Regions from separate parts of the Lentibacillus daqui genome, predicted to be linked through region 1. Evidence: predicted binding sites of a transcription regulator. Region 1 holds the regulator's gene; each other region holds the start of a gene.
The links. Region 1 encodes Rex, which represses fermentation and respiration genes when NADH is low (regulators of the CRP and FNR family bind a similar motif). Its sites were predicted from a motif close to TTGTGAAATATTTCACAA; they were not measured.

Region 1 (4,683 bases):
CCCGGAAAATCCATTAATGCTGCCTCCAGTACCTCCTTACTATCAATATCCAAGTGGTTTGTCGGTTCATCAAGGATAAGTAAGTTGGCTTTTTGCATCATCAGTTTGGCTAATGACAGACGGGCTTTTTCGCCGCCGCTTAAGGAATGTACCTGTTTTAAAACATCATCCCCGGAGAATAAAAAGTTGCCCAAAACGGTTCGAATATCTCGTTCATTGATGGTTGGATAGTCATCCCATAATTCCTGCAAGATGGTTTTTGTCGGGGTTAAGGTCATTTGTTCCTGGTCATAATAGCCAATTTGTACACCGGTACCAAGCTGGATCGTTCCATGATTTGGTTTTAAGGTTCCAAGTATTATTTTAAGCAGGGTCGTTTTCCCCACACCATTGGGTCCAACCAGTGCAACCCGATCTCCGCGGTTGACATGCAAATTGACGTGGGAAAACAGCTCTTTTTTATCATCGTCATAGCGAAAGGAAACATCATTTAATTTTAGTACATCATTTCCGCTTCTGCGGGCAATCTCAAATGTGAAATGTGCTGATGATTCCTCCCCGGCAGGTTTATCCAGTTTCTCCATTTTTTCCAATTGTTTTCGTCTGGATTGGGCGCGCTTCGTTGTCGATGCCCGGACAATATTTTTTTGAATAAAGGTTTCCATTCGTTTGATTTCTGTTTGCTGTTTTTCATATTCTTTCATTTTCTGTTCAAATTGCTGGGCCTTTTGTTCTAAAAATTTACTATAGGTTCCATGATATTTTTTTGTATGATGGTAAGAGATCTCATAAACAATCGTCACGGTTTTGTCCAAAAAGTAGCGGTCATGGGAAACAATAGTAACCGCTCCGGGATAACCGACTAAATAATTTTCCAGCCATGCAAGTGTATCAATATCAAGATGGTTGGTTGGTTCGTCAAGGATAAGCAGATCTGGTTTCATCAACAGCAGTTTACCCAGGGCAAGCCGGGTTTTCTGGCCGCCACTCAATGCATTGATCGGGGTGCTGTCATCATAGTCCTGAAAGTTTAACCCCGTCAGTACAGATTTTATCTCTGCCTCGTAACGATATCCGCCACCTGCTGTAAAGGCCTGTTGTGCCCGGTCATAGTCATGTAATAGCTGTTGATAATCCTCTTGGGAAAGCGAATCTGTATCTGCCATTTGTTGTTCCATGATACGCAAGCGTTTTTCTTGTTTCATTAAGTCTTGAAAAACCGTCAGCATTTCTTCCCAGATGGTTTTATCGGATTCAAGTCCTGTATGTTGGGACAAATAGCCAATGGAAAGATCTTTCGGTTTGTGTATTTCCCCTTCATCATGGGAAAGTTCTCCAGCCATTATTTTCAGCAAGGTAGATTTCCCTGCTCCGTTTCTCCCGACAATAGCAATTCGGTCTTTATCTTTTATTTCCAATTTTATATTCGATAATATTTGTTCCGCGCCAAAGGATTTGGAAATGCCATTTAGTTGCATGATAATCATAAATCGTTCACCTCATCCACATTAGTGTATCGTATTCTTGGAAGGTTAGAAAGTATAAGGTAGGTCATTTCGACTGCGGTTTTTGAATGTGAAATAAATCACGACTTCTGTTCCTGTTTCTGTTAAACTATAAGAAGTACGGTTGAAAGCGAAATGGAGTTGAAAAAATGGCGGATTTCACACACTTTAATCAACAGGGACGAGCCCGTATGGTGGATATAAGTGAAAAGGCTGAGACAGAACGAACGGCCATTGCTGCGTCCAGTGTTAAAGTCTCAGAAGAAATTTATCAAAAAATCAACGATCATCAAATAGAAAAAGGCGACGTACTAGCGGTCGCTCAAGTAGCCGGTATTATAGCGGCAAAGAAAACATCTGACTGGATTCCCATGTGTCATCCATTGTCATTGAAAGGGATCGATATTTCATTTGATTGGCATGTCAAAGATGACGTGTTTGAATTGAAAATAGAAGCGTTTGTCAAAACAAAAGGCAGTACGGGAGTGGAAATGGAGGCATTAACTGCTGCTACTGCGACAGCATTAACCGTCTATGATATGTGTAAGGCGATTGATAAGGGCATGATCATTGGAGAAACACGCTTATTAGCGAAGAAAGGCGGAAAATCCGGTGACTATCATCGCGAACAAGGGGAGGATAACGGTGGAGCAAAATAAGATTCCGCAAGCAACAGCAAAAAGATTACCTCTATATTATCGGTTTTTAAACAATCTGCACATTCAGGGGAAAATGCGCGTCTCCTCCAAGGAATTAAGTGATGCAGTTAAAGTGGACTCAGCCACCATTCGTCGTGATTTTAGTTACTTTGGTGCTTTGGGAAAAAAAGGTTATGGCTATAATGTAGAATATTTGCTTGGCTTTTTCCGGAAAACGCTGGATCAGGATGAAACAACCGAGGTTGCCCTCATTGGGGTCGGAAATCTTGGTACGGCTTTTTTGCACTATAATTTTATGAAAAACAACAACACCAAAATCGTAATGGCGTTTGATACCAATAAAGAAAAAGTGGGAACCGATATTGGCGGGATACCTGTCTATCATATTAGCGAGCTGGAAGAAAAGCTCGGCGACGTACAAGTGGCTATCCTGACTGTACCGGCAAGCGAAGCGGATGGAATTACAGAAAGGCTTGTCAACCAGGGAATCGCTGGCATTCTGAATTTTACCCCAGCCAGAATAACAGTCCCCGACAATGTCCGTGTCCATCATATTGATTTAGCTGTAGAACTGCAAGCACTCGTCTATTTCTTAAAACATTATCCATTGTAGGGACAGAGGGCCGGTTTCGGGTCGGTTCTCCTGCCTCACCTTTAGGGACAGAGGGACAGGATCCTTGTCCCACCGTTTTTTTCCATGTGAAAGATTGCCGGAACAGAAGAACCGTCCCTTTGCCCCGGAACAATTTGGGTTATCTGTCATATAGTATAGTGATCGTTCAACTTTGGAAAAGGATTGGTTGTAAATGGCGGTTGTGCAAACATCTAAGTGGCTTGACGCGTACATGGCAAAAAAAGATAAGGAAACATCCCAAATAAAGGTAAGAAAACATCACCAAGAGCAAATAAGCGGCAGACTAAAACCCTATTTTCATCATGCAAATACTGTTGAAATTCATGAGCATTTACTGAGAAACGGGCTGTTTTTGCCAAGCCCGGACGATAAGTCAATCATCAAATCGTTAAAAGAAAAAAATTGTTGGGAGACCGTGAAGACATCACTAACCAAGCTGCGAAAAGATTGGCATGGCCCCGATGTCCCTGTCTTTATATTGCCTTCCAATGTGCAAAATCGAAAACTCCAGGCTGATTTTAACGGGCTATCCGGTTTGTCCTATCCGGATAAAGTGTTTTTGTTTGTCACCCCATACAATAAAAAAGTTGAGCTGGAGAAACTGCTGATTCATGAATATAATCATGTATGCCGGTTAAAACACCTTGATAAATCCGAAGCAAACATGGATTTGCTTGATTCTATTGTTCTGGAAGGTTTGGCGGAAATGGCCGTGGAAGAGCGCCTGGGCAAGGAACACCTGGCAAAATGGGCAACCCTTTATCCATCCAAAACGGCCTTGTATCACTGGGAAAAATGGCTTCAACCAAATTGTACCGTAAAAAGAGCCGAACGCAGGCACTATGAATTGCTGTATGGAAAAGGATTTATTCCGCGATGGGCCGGTTATAATGCCGGCTATCATATGGTTTCCTCCTATGTAGCGAATACAAATAGTACCATTGAGCAGATGTTGGATGTCCCAGCAGAAACAATTCTAAAGGAGTCCGACTTTCCAAAATAGTGTTACAAAGCCCGCTATATTGGCAGGCTTTGTAACATGTGGCAAGCAGCCGGTAAGGTATTTAAAGGGAGGGCAAACGAATCATCCACACATTCCGTCGTCTTGGTACGTTTTTTTACCAGAAGAAAAGTGGGGAAAATGCTGCAATGGCACCAAGGGCAATTCCTGAGACAAATCCCAGCCCAAACCCACCAAATCCCCATCCGTAGCCGTACCCGCCAAGACCTCTGTGCATTGGACGAAGGTAGACATGGGTAGGTGTGACCCGATCAACAATCCCATGATGTACCCGACCATCTTTCGTTCTAATCCTTACTGGTCTGCCCCTGCATTCCATGCATCGATGATAATAAGGATTTACAGGCATTCTTCAATTTACTCCTTTCTTAACCATAAAGGTATCCTTCTATTGATGTGTTTTCTCACAATAGATAAAGCAAACAAGTGAAATCAATCATTCACTGCTGTAATAATACCTTATGTATTTACCCCCCCTGATGATTGGACAATAGTCTCGGGGAATTCATTAAATTACGTTAAAACGGAGGGATAAAGTGGATGGAAAGGTACACGTATCATGATTTGTTGGCGTACCTTGGTGTGGGTGGAGCGCATCCAGGCGGGCTACCGCTTACTAAAGAAATTGTCCGGGAACTTCCGATTAAATCAACGGATCATATACTAGACGCTGGTTGCGGGACAGGACAAACGGCTGCTTTCCTGGCTGATAAATATGGCTGCCATGTAACAGCGATGGATCAGCATCCAATCATGATTGAAAAGTCAAAAGAATGATTCACCGATCGGGAAGTTACCGTTGATTTGGTCAAAGGGAACATCGAAAACAGTCAACTGGAAGCAGGCACTTTTGATTGGATTATC
Region 2 (4,683 bases), 1.1 Mb from region 1:
GACACTTGTTGCTCGTTTCCGTAGTGTTAATATCGACATTCCTTTTGTTCCTATTCATTGGATATTTTGTCATTAGGAATTTTGCAAAACCATTGGATGAATCGGTTAGAATGATCAAGCAGTTCACAGCTGGTAATTTCAGTACACGTACATACATAGATAAGCCGAAATCCACCGGTCAGCTAAATCGTCATTTGAACGAACTTGGAGAAAGCTTGCAAAAAACGGTCAAGTTATCCCAGATTCAACAAGACCAGTTGGAGACGTTAATTGAAAACATTGACAGTTCTTTACTTCTCATTGATATGGACGGGCATTTACGGCTTGCCAATCAAACCTTCCAGGATATGTTTCATATTAAAAAAGGAGATTGGTTCCACAAAAACTATCAATATGTTCTCCATGATGAGGAAGTTAGAAACACAATACATGAATCCATCGTTAACGAAACGATTGTACGTCAATCCGTTATCCTGCCGCTTGGTATTGAAAGACGATATATTGACATTTACTGTGCCCCAATTAAACACGGTTCCAGTCATGCGAAAGGAATTGTTGTCGTCCTTCGTGATATTACTGAGCTAAAGAAACTAGAAAAAGTAAGAAAAGAATTTGTTGCTAATGTGTCCCATGAATTAAAAACCCCTGTTACCTCTCTAAAGGGATTTGCCGAAACACTGTTGGATGAAGAGATGAAAGATGAAAATATTAGAAAGAAATTTATGACGATTATTTTGAGAGAAAGTGAGCGATTGGAAGCGTTAATTTATGATTTACTGGAACTCTCAAAAATTGAAAGTGATACGTTTCAACTGAATTGGCAAGAAGTGGATCTTAGCAAAATTGTAGATGAAACGCTTGAATTACTACAAGAAGAAGCAAAAGAAAAAAGCATTGATATACAATCCGGGGCGAAAGGACATACCGTGATCGAGGGCGATCCTTTTCGCTTGAAACAAATGTTCATTAATGTTATCACAAATGCTATTGTTTATTCCCCCGAAAAAGGGTTTATACATGTTCATGTTGAAGGTTTCCCTCGTACTGTTGAATTTATTGTCAAGGATAACGGGATAGGAATAAGCTTGGATGAAATTCCGCGAATTTTTGAGCGTTTTTATCGCGTTGACAAGGCAAGGGGCCGGAATTCCGGCGGTACAGGTCTTGGGCTTGCCATCGTTAAACACTTAACAGAGGCGCACAACGGAAGAATTGATGTAAGAAGCGAGATCGGGAAAGGGACAACGTTTAAAATTATATTCCCTAGGTCACAAGAATAGAACTTACAATATCGGATCAACCATGGAGAAGCGAGTATTACAATAATACACGACCCTCGCTTAAGAGGTAAATAAAGTTGGAATCGCTACAAGTGTCCCGAATAAAATCATTAAGGACAGCACTATTATATTTTTCCTGGAAAGCCGTCAACTGAATTGAACGGGACGGCTTAATTGCCGATTTATACAAACTGCTCGATACGGACCTGGTAGTTTTAACCAGGTCCGTCCCAGTGCAACCTTTTCATTGTTTTTCACACCCATTTATATTATTATTTATACTGTTAACTTAAGGTTGTACAGGTATGTGAAAATAATCACGAAGTATCGATGCGGCTTGGGGTTTTTCTCCAGCACATGATATATAAATTTTATAGCAAGCAGGAGAGAAGAAAATTGAAAATAGGAATCGATAAAATAGGCTTTTATACACCTCATTTGTATGTAGACATGAACAAACTGGCTGTCAGTAGAAATGTAGAACCCGAGAAATTTACAATCGGAATCGGCCAGGAAAAAATGGCAATTCCACCGCTAACTCAGGACGCTGTCTCACTTGCAGCAAACGCGGCCCTGAAAATATTAGATGACGATGATAAAGAGAAGATTGATTTTGTTATTTTTGGAACGGAGTCGGGGATTGATCACTCCAAATCAGCAGCGGTATATGTTCATCAATTGCTTGGGTTAAAACCACAAGCACGCGCCATTGAATTAAAACAGGCCTGTTATGGGGCAACTGCTGGTATCCAAATGGCTAAAGGGCATATCGCACTACATCCAGGAAGCAAAGTGCTGGTATTGGGATCAGATATCGCCCGTTATGGTTTGAATACCTCGGGAGAAGCTACGCAAGGGGCTGGTGCAGTTGCATTACTCATTAGTGCAGATCCAAAAATTATGGTTTTGGAAGAACATAATGCATACATGACCGCTGATATTATGGATTTCTGGCGGCCAATTTACGCTGATAAGGCATTTGTGGATGGAAAATTTTCCAATGAACAGTATATTGCGTTTTTCAATAACGTTTGGCGGCAATACAAAGAAAAGACAGGTCTGGAACTGCAAGATTATGAAGCAATCTGTTATCACTTGCCATATACAAAAATGGGTAAAAAGGCGTTGCGCACCATTTTGGATGAAGGAACAGTAGTGGACCAGGAACGGATCATGGCCAATTATCAAATTAGTACGGCGTATAATCGGGTGGTCGGCAATATTTATACAGGATCATTGTATTTAAGCTTGTTATCGTTATTAGAACAAAAAGAAAACCTGGAGGCGGGATCCAGAATCGGGTTATATAGTTACGGCTCGGGTGCAGTAGGTGAGTTCTTCAGTGGAATTTTGCAACCAAATTACCGAAAACACCTGCAAATAGACCAACATACCAAGCTATTTTCTGAACGTACCGAGGTAACTGTTCCTGAATACGAAGCCATTTTTGAGGAAACTTTACCCACGAATGATCGGAAGGTGGAATTGGAAATCGACCAGGATCCTGCAACCATTTGCTTTGCAGGTATAACGGATAATAAGCGACAATACATCAATAAATCAGCTAAATAACTGTAACAAATTAGTAGAACCATAGCGAGCGCCAATGCTATGGTTCTATTTTTATTTCTTGGCAGGGTAGCGGTAAAAAGTATATAATAATGGTTACATTAATCGGAAAGATAGTTTGGCTATTACTATTTTAAAGAAAGGACAATCCCAATGGAAACAGCGACCCAATCATTACCGGAACATGAAATCCTGGCTATATTACGGGCTGCAGATGAAATTATTGCACAAGGCGGACGGACATTGCTTGCCAAAATCCTGAAAGGTTCACGAGAGAAAAAGGTTCTTGCACTAGAATTGGACAAGTGCCCAGTCTATGGTTATTTCAAACCGGAAAAAATGGAAGCGGTCAAGGAAAAAATTGAGTGGATGATCGATTATGATTTCCTTGATATTCAATATTCAGGGAAACTTCCGATGATTGTGTTCACGGAACGCGGCTGGTATATTGAACGGGATCGGCGTGCTGATGAATTTTTGGCTGAATGGGATAAGTGGATAGAAGAAGATCAACCAATACCAGATATGACCTACTTAAAGGATCGCAATCGAGGAATGATACTTTTGCTATTGAAAAAAGTGCAGGAATCGGGGGAAACTAAATATATCCCGTATCTGGAGGCATGGGAACAGGTTGACTATAAAAAGGTACGTGCGGAAATCAGGAAAACAATCGGCATGTTGAAATCTGGAGAACAGGTTGATCGTAGTGAAGCTTTGGAAAGGCAACAGGAATGGAACGAAGCATTAAAAGGATCTGCCCACAGGATATACAGCTAAAGTGCTGGGAATGTGGTGATCGGTTTACCTTTTCAATCGGAGAACAAAAGTTTTTTAAAGACATGGGTTTTCAGTGGCCAAAACGATGTGAAAAATGCCGGTTGGAACGGAAATTTGGCGAATTATTTTGAAACAGTCTCAAAAGGAGAGGAGAATGAACGTGGCAGCCGCAAAGGAAAAATTAGCAGAAAAGAAAGAGCAGTTACTTCAGCTTACAGGTGATTTTAGCAAAACGTATTTAAATGAGGAATATGAGGTGGTTGTAAAAAAGCTGATCGATAAAATGGCTAGAAAGCGGGATGTGCCATTTATTGCCGGGAAAATTGAAATTTGGGCTGCGGCTATTATTCATGCATTGGGGACGGTGAATTTTTTATTTGACGAGAGTACGCAACCATATGCTTCTGTTACAGATATCAATGAATATTTTCATACAAATAAAAGTACTGTCTCGCAAAAGTCAAAAAAGATTCGCGATATGTTTAACATGTCCTATTTTGATAGTGAGTTTGCAACAGAGTCGGTTAAACAAGAGAATCCACTTAATAATATGTCAATGATAAATGGACTACTCGTTCCAAACGATATGATTAAGACAGATTTGGATGATGGGAATTAAGGGTAGCCGAAATCCTGGGTGTTACCATACAAGATAAAAGTGACAGTGAACGATTTGAATTGATGGAAGTAACGAACGAGCATTTGGGAAGGTACTACCGGTATTTGCAACAGCACTTGACTTTTCCTTTTCGAGCAACTTATGAAGAAGAAACGGGACCGCTTTCATTTACTGAACATGAGTTGAATTGTCTCCAGCTGGATCAAGAGATACAATTTGAAGAATTTTACGGAATCCTCGTTGAATGTAGGGAAGGGAGAAAGAAAACAATACGGGAATTAGCTGATATTGTAGTCGATGAGGAAAATGTAAATTATCAACTAATTGACGATTATCAAACATGGTTTTGGAATTATCGTTAGAATAGTGAAGCATGGTTAGGGAGAGAACTTGATGAATAAACCAGTAGAATCAGATGATATATGGGATGCAAAC
Region 3 (4,683 bases), 1.3 Mb from region 1:
GCTGCATCGGTTCCCGCCCGTGCCGGCAGCCATATATCGGCAAATTTTTCATATTCCGCATAATCAGGGCTGACACCAACAACCTTTGTACCGTTATACCGGGCCTCCACCATGAAGTGCGCATCAGGTGTACGGGTTTGTGGTAAATTGGTTCCCCAAATAATAAAATACTTGGAATTATACCAGTCCGCACTTTCAGGAACATCGGTTTGCTCCCCCCAAACTTGCGGTGATGCTGGCGGTAAGTCTGCATACCAGTCATAGAAACTTAAAATCGTACCACCTAGCAAAGATAGAAAACGTGAACCGGCGGAATAACTAACCATAGACATGGCTGGGATTGGACTAAATCCAGCAATACGATCAGGACCATACTTTTTAATAGTGTGGATCGAGGAACTGGCAATGATTTCGCACATTTCCCTCCATGTCGCCCGAACGAATCCGCCTTTACCACGGGCATCAACGTATTGCGCGCGTTTATTTGGATCGGTCACAATATTTTCCCAGGCCTGAACAGGATCAAGACCATTTGCACGTTCTTTCTTCCACAGTTCATATAAATCACCACGAACATACGGGTATTTCACGCGAATAGGACTGTATGTATACCAGGAAAAACTTGCCCCTCGCGGACAGCCCCTTGGTTCATATTCCGGAAAATCATCGCCGGTAGTTGGATAATCTGTTTGCTGCGTTTCCGATGTGATAATCCCGTCTTTAACATAAATTTTCCAGCTGCATGAACCGGTACAGTTAACACCATGTGTGGATCGAACAACCTTATCATGCTGCCAGCGTCTGCGATATATGTCTTCCCAGGCGTGTGGTCGCGGACTTTCCTCTGTCCAATTCTGATTGATTTGCTCACCGCGTTTAATATGTTTTAATGAATCCAGTAGCTTATTTTTTGTTTTTCTCAACGGAAATCACCCTTCTTCATGTAATGAATCAATTGGATTAAAGCGTTCCCCCAACAATTTAAATGTGCCGGATCCTTCTTCCAACTCCTCGAGAAATATTTTTAATTCCGGTGCATTTGCTGCAACCAGGATCAAGCGCTCCAGAGTGTTCATATCACTGATCTTATAAACAGCATCCACTACACCTGGTTGTATATTCCCAAACCGCATTCGAAGTACAGCAATCAAATCTTCACGGTCTTGAACAAGATTGGCATCCTCTTCAAACATAAACATTGACAATCTTCCTTTCTACAAATATCGGATACCCCAGTGGTTTACACTTTCATCATTTTAAAGTAATCGGCAACCATTACTTCCTTAATCGCATCCACGTTTTGCAGAACGAAATCAATAATACCCGGGTCCATTTCGTTCAGTTGCACAGCTGTAAAATGTTGCGACACAGTGTGGGAGTATCCTTTCCCATAATGAAGAATTAATTGGTAACTCCCCTTTTTCTCTTTTATATTTATTTGCAGATCATATGGGTGAATATGAAAGTCTTCCAGTTTTGTAACAATTTGTCTGTATAACTTTGGAAAACAAATCCTTAATGATCTTTCTTTCGGAGTTTTTTCATTTTCTGATGTCAATGTTTCCACCTCCAATAATGACATGGTCAATGATCAGGTAAAATCTTCTCTTCTGATCGATTATGAAGCTCATCAACAATAATTAATGCTTGAAATCGTTGCACAATGTAATCGTTGACCGTCCCTTGATCAAGTAATGTTCTGATTTCTGCAACTAGCAGTCTTAACAGATTATGATCACGTGTTAATTCTACAATCGAATCTTTTAAGGACGGATCAGCTTCAGCAAGTTCTTTATATAATCCTTCTTCCTCAGAATCGGCGTGCCTTAGTGTACGAGTTTCCCAATGTTCCACGGTAACAAATGCCACTTCCAAAGCTTTTTCGACATGCCCGTCTTTTACAAGCTTGTCGAGTAATTCCGTTAACTCTGCTGCTTCATTTAATGCGGCTTCATGGATAGCCGCGTGACTGTCCACATGCTTTAAAGCAGGCCCTGACATCTCATCACTTCCTATTTTTTACTTAAACTGAATAAAAGAACTGTATTAGTCAAAAGTTGATTCAAACTATAACAGTACTTTTCTTTTTCCTTAATACAAATGTAGCATAACATGGTAAAAATCTTATAACAATACGTAATCAAATTAATGTGAGAATTGTCACGTTGTTGCTTTTTTGACACTTTTTCCAGTAGTACAAGCTTAAAAAGTGATGTTACATTGGTTTTGATACCGCATACAAATTACTTGTTCCACCATCTTGGCTGCACGCAGGTTTCAGCATCTTTTCGCCAATTATTACTGTACATTTGATCCTATATTGTTACTATGAGCATTACCAATATGAAAACCTTTTAATCCCTAATCACCGTGTTTTTTATAAAGTGAAACTTCAATCAATGGGGGTATTACTGCCGGTTAATGGTGATAAAGAAATCGCTCCATTGTGTTTTATTTTATCTGTTTATGGTTAAGTAATATATAGACAGAACGATAATTATAAGGGGGATATATAAAACAATGGCAATTCACGTAATCGTAAGTGGTCGCGTTCAAGGTGTTGGATTTCGTTACGCAGCAAAACAATCAGCGGTACAGCATAAACTGGTTGGATGGGTGCGAAATAAGGAAGATGGCACAGTGGAGATGGAAATTGCCGGAGATCATACAAATATCGAACAATATTTGGAGGATATGAAGTCTGGATTTAGTCCATTTATTCGTGTTGATCAGATACAAGTTGAATCAACATCAGCAACCGAACAAGATTTTACCGGTTTTTCAATCAAACAATAATATAGATAAAGCCACCATGTACCCCATAGTGGCTTTATCTACTAGTTAAGGCAGTATAAAATTCATAGCTTTATTCCCTCACCCGGCTCCAACTTCCAGCGGCTGGGGTACTTACCGGTCTTCAAAAAATTGCCGATTTAATTCAATGTATTTCGTTTCTTCTTCTGGTATTTCATCTTCCATATAAATTGCCTCGACAGGACATACTGCTTCACATGCACCGCAATCGATACAGATATCGGGATCAATATAAAACATATCTTTACCTTCTTCTATACAGTCAACAGGACATACTTCCACACACTCGCCTGATTTTTCATTCAAACAAGGTGAAGTAATCACAAATGCCACGTGAAAATCCTCCTTTCAATACCTTTTCTCTATATGTACAAATTCATCCATAAAGTAAAGTAAAATTTGTATACTAATATAGTAACGAACAACCCTGATTCTTTCAAGATTTTCGCTGAAATTCATCTTTTTGTCTGTTTTGTCATAGGATTAATAATAGGAAAAGTAGAGATACTGATTGCTGGATATCTCTAGTCAGAGGAGGAAATTGAATGGAAGTTACGGTACGACGCAATGATTCATTATGGTATTTTAGCCAACTATTTGGTATTCCAGCCGTTTTAATTGAAAAATCAAACCCCAAGCTGACATCAGATTCAATTGAGGCTGGGGCAAGTTTGCAAATTCCTGGTTACCGTTTACGTGAATATATAGTAGCTGAAACAGATACATTATGGGAGATTGCCAATCATTATCATCTCCCAATGGATGCAATATTATTAGTGAACCCATTTGTAAAAAATTGTCATATTCAAACTGGACAACGGATATACATTCCAGAACGCATTAATGAGCTAATTGTACCTGATGGTGAGCCATATACATATGAACAACTGGTGGAAACGATCAACCAGCTGATAACCGTTTACCCATTCATCATTGGTCAATCGATTGGCCATTCTGTTATGGGCAAAGATATTGTTGAACTGCAAATTGGTATGGGAGATAAACATATACATATCAATGGGTCGTTTCATGCCAATGAATGGATCACTACTTCGGTTATTATGAAATTTGTAAATCAATATGCACTGTCACTTACAAATAATACTTCGATCCTTGATGTTTATATGTTATCTCAATATATTAATACTTGTCTGTCAATTGTTCCAATGGTAAATCCTGATGGCGTGAATCTTGTCTTAAATGGTTCAACTGCTGCCGGATCATATCAAGCTGACGTATGCCAACTAAACGATCAGAATGCGGATTTCTCCAGCTGGAAAGCAAATATTTTGGGTGTTGATCTTAACAAGCAATACCCTGCATTATGGGAAAAGGAAGCACAAAGAAAACCAAAGGTACCAGGTCCGAGGGATTTTCCAGGAACTGCCCCTCTGTCTGAACCGGAATCAATCGCAATGGCCGAGCTTGTTAAAACAAGAAATTTTTCACGAGTGATGGCGTTTCATACACAAGGACGGGAAATATATTGGGGATTTTTAGGACTGGAACCTAAACATTCAGCGTGTCAGGCGGATGAGTATGCACGAGTAAGCGGCTATCGCCCGGTTCATGTTTTGGATAACTATGCAGGATTTAAAGATTGGTTTATTCAAGCGTTTCAAAATCCCGGTTTTACAATTGAACTTGGTTGTGGGGTAAACCCGTTACCCATCGAACAATTTACTGTTATTTATCGGGAAAGTCTGGGAATTCTGTTGGCCAACTTATACTTGCCTGTGTAAAAGCGGGGCATAATCCATTCCCCGCCGAATCTGGTGTACTTCATTCATTACCATTCCATAAACATTCCACTGTTTTTGCTTTTTGATCAGTATGAATCACATAAACATCCGGATTTCTTAGTTTCTT
Region 4 (4,683 bases), 1.8 Mb from region 1:
CGGGATTAAGCCAATCGCACTGGCAATAATTAATACCGTTATTGCTAACACATACCGTTTCCAATAATACTTAAAAAACCATTTTAACTTGTTAAAAACCTGAAACATCTTCTCACCCTCTTCTTGCAAAAATCTGCTGACATACGCTTTGTTACGGTTTTTTTACATGGGCTAACATCTCCTGTTAATTTCATTATCATCCGGGAGTTTCGACCAAATTGGTATGGATATCGACCAGTTTGGGGCACGTATCAACCGATTGAAGGCAGATATCGACCGCTCATGACTGGATATCAACCGGTCTCGCCAACATATCAACCGGATTAGCGCTGTTATCAACCGGTTCGTTCAACTATCCCTAAACAAAAAAGCACACGTCGCCTATGACGTATGCTTTCGTAAAATAGAGTGTTCTTACCGACAAAAATTTCGTTAGCCGGGCGAATGAGCTGTTCTAAATCACAAAAAGGCCACAGACATATGTGACCTTTACCAAACAGTTTCAGCTTATCATGTAAATCAGCTATTGCTTCCACTGACATCGTTTGAGGTCACACCATTTATAAAATTTTGCTTGTATAGTTGTTGCTTTTGCTGTCGTTGTAATTGGCGTTGCATGGTAATGACCTCCTCTCGTTATTTGACTCCCAGTAATTATAATATTACTAAAATTTAAAGTCAATGCCCTTTTTCTTCTTTTCCTCAAAATAGGTAAGTATTCCTGCAAAAAAAGAAGATGTCATATGGTCTTCTTTTTTACTTTTTCACTTCAGATATATCACTCATCATCCCGACATAATACTGCGGCTGTCCTTTGCTGTTATTTAACTGGCTTATGGTCAACCATTCGGGATAGATCTCACCGTTTTTCCGCTTATTCCAGATTTCTCCTTCCCAATAACCTTTTTCCCGCATGATCTCCCACATGTCTTGATAAAAAGTTTCATCATGCTTGCCCGATTTAAGTACACTCGGCGTTTTCCCTCTCACTTCTTCTTCCTTAAATCCAGTTATACGCGTAAACGCAGGGTTAACGTTTCGGATAACACCATGTTTGTTGGTGACCATGATGCCTTCCGCGGCTCCTTCAATAATTCGTCCCTCAATACTCAAGCGATCTTGATAATACATATAAATGACAATCACAAAACTGACCAGTGCAAATTCTGACAATGCCATAAAACCAATTGCATAGTGTCCGGTTAAATTGAAGACCGTTGTGAGTACAATTGGCGGAAAAAATCCCCCTAGTCCGCCCATTGCCGACACAATTCCGTTGACGATCCCGGCTTGTTTGGAAAAATGCAGTGGGACAAGCTTAAACACGGTACCATTTCCAATCCCGACAAAAACAGCAACCGATAACGTTCCAAACGTATAAAGGCCAATCGTTGGTGAAAAGGATAAGATAACACCTGATATACTGGTTCCCAAAAAGATAATCATCAAAATCACATACGGATTAAATTTATCGGCAAGCCAGCCACCTAATGGACGCAACAATGTCGCCAATACAATAAAGCCGGCTGTTCGAATCCCGGCATCAACCGGATCCAGTGAAAAGTGTGATGCCAAAAAGTTAGGCAAATAGACGGTAAAGGCAACAAAAGCACCGAACGTGATAAAATAGAAAAAACTTAAAAACCATAGTGTTTGATTGCGGTAAACACTTTTGATTTGCGCCATCATGGAAACCTTGACTTTTTTCTCCTTGCGATCGCCAATGATAAAATTAATGACAATAAATGCAAGTAACAAAACAAGATAAAAGCGAACCGTATTTTCCCAGCCATACGATTTTGCCAGCATCGGCGCAAAAAATGTGCTGATTGCTGTTCCTGCGTTCCCTACCGCATAAATCCCGTTTACTAATCCATGTTTTTCTTTTGGATAATATTTTGGCAGTGAGGTTACTCCGATAGAAAACGTGGCTCCACCAACCCCAAGGAAAAGTCCACTAATAATTAAATCGGTAAACGACTTGGCAATACTCATATAAAACACAGGAAACAAAAGGATAACAAAACTAATCATAAAAATTGTCCGGGCACCAAAGCGATTTGTATAAAATCCGATCGGAACCCTTAACACAGATCCAAGAATAACCGGAATCGCCGTAACAAGCGACATTTGCCCGGCTGTTAAATGAATGTCTTCGTTAATAATTGGCATCAACGAGGAAATCAGCACCCATACCATAAACCCAACGATCAAACTGACGGATTGCAGCGAGAGTTGTAGATTTGGCCGATTCATGCTCAACCATCCCTTTCCAGATTTGGTTTTTAAAACTGAATAAAATCCCTTCCTACCTTCATATCACTAGCTTATGACAAAACACATTCACCAACTGTGAAAAAAATCACATAAAGATCCAATCATTATGACACCTTTTTGACATTCTTCCGTTTCTCTCCCTTTGTTTTCTATTTCCTCCCTTCCGAACTTGGGGAGCACACTCTGCTTCTTTTTCGTGATGAAAGCACTATTCCCAAACATTTGGCCAACACTCTCAAGTGATAATTCAAGTGCTTGCTGTTTTTTTCCGTTTGCCGCTGATCTTTTTCATTCGAGTCCCCTTATTCATTTACATATTTGCTGTTATACACAAATTACTTTGACAGATATAGTAATTTATTATATATTATACACAAGGAGGTGAGGATGTGGTTCAGTCAAAGCTATCCTCCGATCTGCTGCGCGGACACGCTGATACGATGATCTTAAAACTTTTGTTAAATGGAGATAAATATGGATACGAAATTAGTAAATTAATCCGGGCGAATTCAGGGGAACAATACGAATTAAAGGAAGCGACCATGTACTCCAGTTTGAAACGGCTTGAAAAAGAAGGCAACATCCGCTCCTATTGGGGGGACGCGACTCAAGGCGGACGAAGAAAATATTATACGATCACATTAAGCGGGAAAGAAACCTATAAACAAAATAAACAAAACTGGGAACAGGCAAAGAAGATTCTGGAACGCTTGTTATGAGAAATGAAGTACCCGAATGAAAAATGTTAAACAATAGAAAGGATAATGATCCATGATTGACCAAATAAAAGCGCATGTGCACAGCATTTTTATGCCCTATCAAAATGTAAAATCTGCCAAAGAACTGGAAGAAGAACTGTCGCAAAATCTCAAAGAAAAATATGATGATTACAAACAACAAGGATACAGTGATAAAGAAGCATACAGGTTAACCATCGACTCCATTGGTGAGGTATCGGAGTTGGTAGAATCCATTAATCTAAAACATAATGAATTAGAGCAAGCCGTACAGATGAATTTTTCCTGCCAACGTCTCCGGGATTCAGATTTCCGTTCGGTTTCGGTTCATGATGGTAAATTTAATGCCAGTGAGTTAAAGGGATCCGATTTCAGCCATTCTGACCTGACCAACAGTACGTTTAAAGGCAGTGATTTATACCAATGCATTTTTGAAGATGTCAATTTAACCGGAACGCTATTTAAAGGCGCGAATTTGAAAGGGGCAACTTTCAAACATTGTATATATAATGGCACACACTTTAAAAATAGCAATTTGGAGGGATTAGTCTTTGATGGGGAAACCTTTCATCAAACGATATTTGAAGGATCCACGTTAAAGAAGGCATCATTTCGTAATGCAATATTGACAAGCGTTCAATTTCGCCAGTCAGATGTAAGGAAAACCGATTTTTCCGGGGCCAGGATGGATAAGTTAACCTACAACTTTTTACATGGAGCCAAGGTAGACTTAAGTAACGTTACGATTATATAAGGGGGTATATTTCATGAGTATCGCAACAGCTATCGTTATTTCGACGGCAATTGTTTGTGTAACAGGATTTATTACGGCTGTTACTTTAAAAGGCATGAGTATGGGTGACTGATTTAAACAAAAGCCAATGCTCACTTTAGGTTGAACATTGGCTTTTGCTCAAAATAGATCGGACAATTCAAAATAAACAGTCTGAAAGCTACGCCGCCTAGAACTTCTCGGTCCTTTTTATTCTCCTTTTTGAACACGCACTTGAAGCAATAAAGTAAAATATCCCGAAAAATTTAGCCAGTTAGACATCGCCTGTTCGCCTTCTTTCACCTCAATCGATCCTTGTTTGAAATAACCAATGGAATAACTCCCCGTTTTATACAACAGACTGGTCGAACAGCATCAAAACCTGCTATAGTTATATAGAAGAGATTTTTAAGAAGGAGTGGATTGGATGCAAATCGATGAGATACTCGCTTACAACCAAAAATTTGTAGAAGGAAAGGAATACGAGCCCTACAAAACCGATAATATTCCCAATAAACGCCTAGTTATTGTAACCTGCATGGACACACGACTTGTTGAATTGTTGCCAAAAGCATTAAATATTCATAATGGCGATGTAAAAATGCTTAAAAATGCCGGTGCAATTATTCGTAGCCCATTTGACAGTATCATGAAGGGTATCCTAGTCGCTATCTATGAACTAAAAGCAGAAGAAGTAATGGTCATTGGTCACCACGATTGCGGCATGTCCCACGTGGATACAGATGTATTAAAAAAATCCATGCTTGAAAAAGGTATTGCGGAAGATACACTAACAACACTCGAACATGCCGGCATTGATGTACATAAGGAATTCGAGGGATTTACAACTGTTGAAGATTCCGTCAAGCAAAGTGTTGATATTGTGCGCAATCACCC

Region 2: the regulator Rex is predicted to act here: its motif matches at 1,586-1,603, upstream of O2S85_RS08855 (hydroxymethylglutaryl-CoA synthase).
Region 3: the regulator Rex is predicted to act here: its motif matches at 2,149-2,166, upstream of O2S85_RS09555 (hemerythrin domain-containing protein).
Region 4: the regulator Rex is predicted to act here: its motif matches at 2,351-2,368, upstream of O2S85_RS13100 (nitrate/nitrite transporter).

The regions. Positions count from the first base shown of each region.
Region 1 covers NZ_CP114176.1:624,121-628,803, forward strand. The annotation lists gene O2S85_RS03370 (ABC-F family ATP-binding cassette domain-containing protein) at 1-1,487, opposite strand, end outside; gene moaC (cyclic pyranopterin monophosphate synthase MoaC) at 1,655-2,164, shown strand; gene O2S85_RS03380 (redox-sensing transcriptional repressor Rex) at 2,145-2,777, shown strand; gene O2S85_RS03385 (DUF2268 domain-containing putative Zn-dependent protease) at 3,010-3,801, shown strand; gene O2S85_RS03390 (hypothetical protein) at 3,917-4,168, opposite strand; partial or broken gene O2S85_RS03395 (class I SAM-dependent methyltransferase) at 4,360-4,683, shown strand, end outside.
Region 2 covers NZ_CP114176.1:1,755,076-1,759,758, forward strand. The annotation lists gene pnpS (two-component system histidine kinase PnpS) at 1-1,280, shown strand, start outside; gene O2S85_RS08855 (hydroxymethylglutaryl-CoA synthase) at 1,677-2,852, shown strand; gene O2S85_RS08860 (RQC-minor-1 family DNA-binding protein) at 3,003-3,629, shown strand; gene O2S85_RS08865 (zinc-ribbon domain containing protein) at 3,584-3,760, shown strand; gene O2S85_RS08870 (DUF6398 domain-containing protein) at 3,784-4,248, shown strand; gene O2S85_RS08875 (calcium-binding protein) at 4,311-4,610, shown strand; gene O2S85_RS08880 (class I SAM-dependent methyltransferase) at 4,642-4,683, shown strand, end outside.
Region 3 covers NZ_CP114176.1:1,880,432-1,885,114, reverse strand. The annotation lists gene O2S85_RS09570 (nitrate reductase subunit alpha) at 1-923, opposite strand, end outside; gene O2S85_RS09565 (hypothetical protein) at 930-1,199, opposite strand; gene O2S85_RS09560 (hypothetical protein) at 1,241-1,582, opposite strand; gene O2S85_RS09555 (hemerythrin domain-containing protein) at 1,585-2,001, opposite strand; gene O2S85_RS09550 (acylphosphatase) at 2,521-2,796, shown strand; gene fdxA (4Fe-4S ferredoxin) at 2,908-3,147, opposite strand; gene O2S85_RS09540 (M14 family metallopeptidase) at 3,360-4,556, shown strand; gene O2S85_RS09535 (histidine phosphatase family protein) at 4,597-4,683, opposite strand, start outside.
Region 4 covers NZ_CP114176.1:2,580,707-2,585,389, forward strand. The annotation lists gene O2S85_RS13095 (ABC transporter ATP-binding protein) at 1-108, opposite strand, end outside; gene O2S85_RS13100 (nitrate/nitrite transporter) at 757-2,256, opposite strand; gene O2S85_RS13105 (PadR family transcriptional regulator) at 2,667-2,996, shown strand; gene O2S85_RS13110 (pentapeptide repeat-containing protein) at 3,049-3,768, shown strand; gene O2S85_RS13115 (hypothetical protein) at 3,997-4,143, opposite strand; gene O2S85_RS13120 (beta-class carbonic anhydrase) at 4,214-4,683, shown strand, end outside.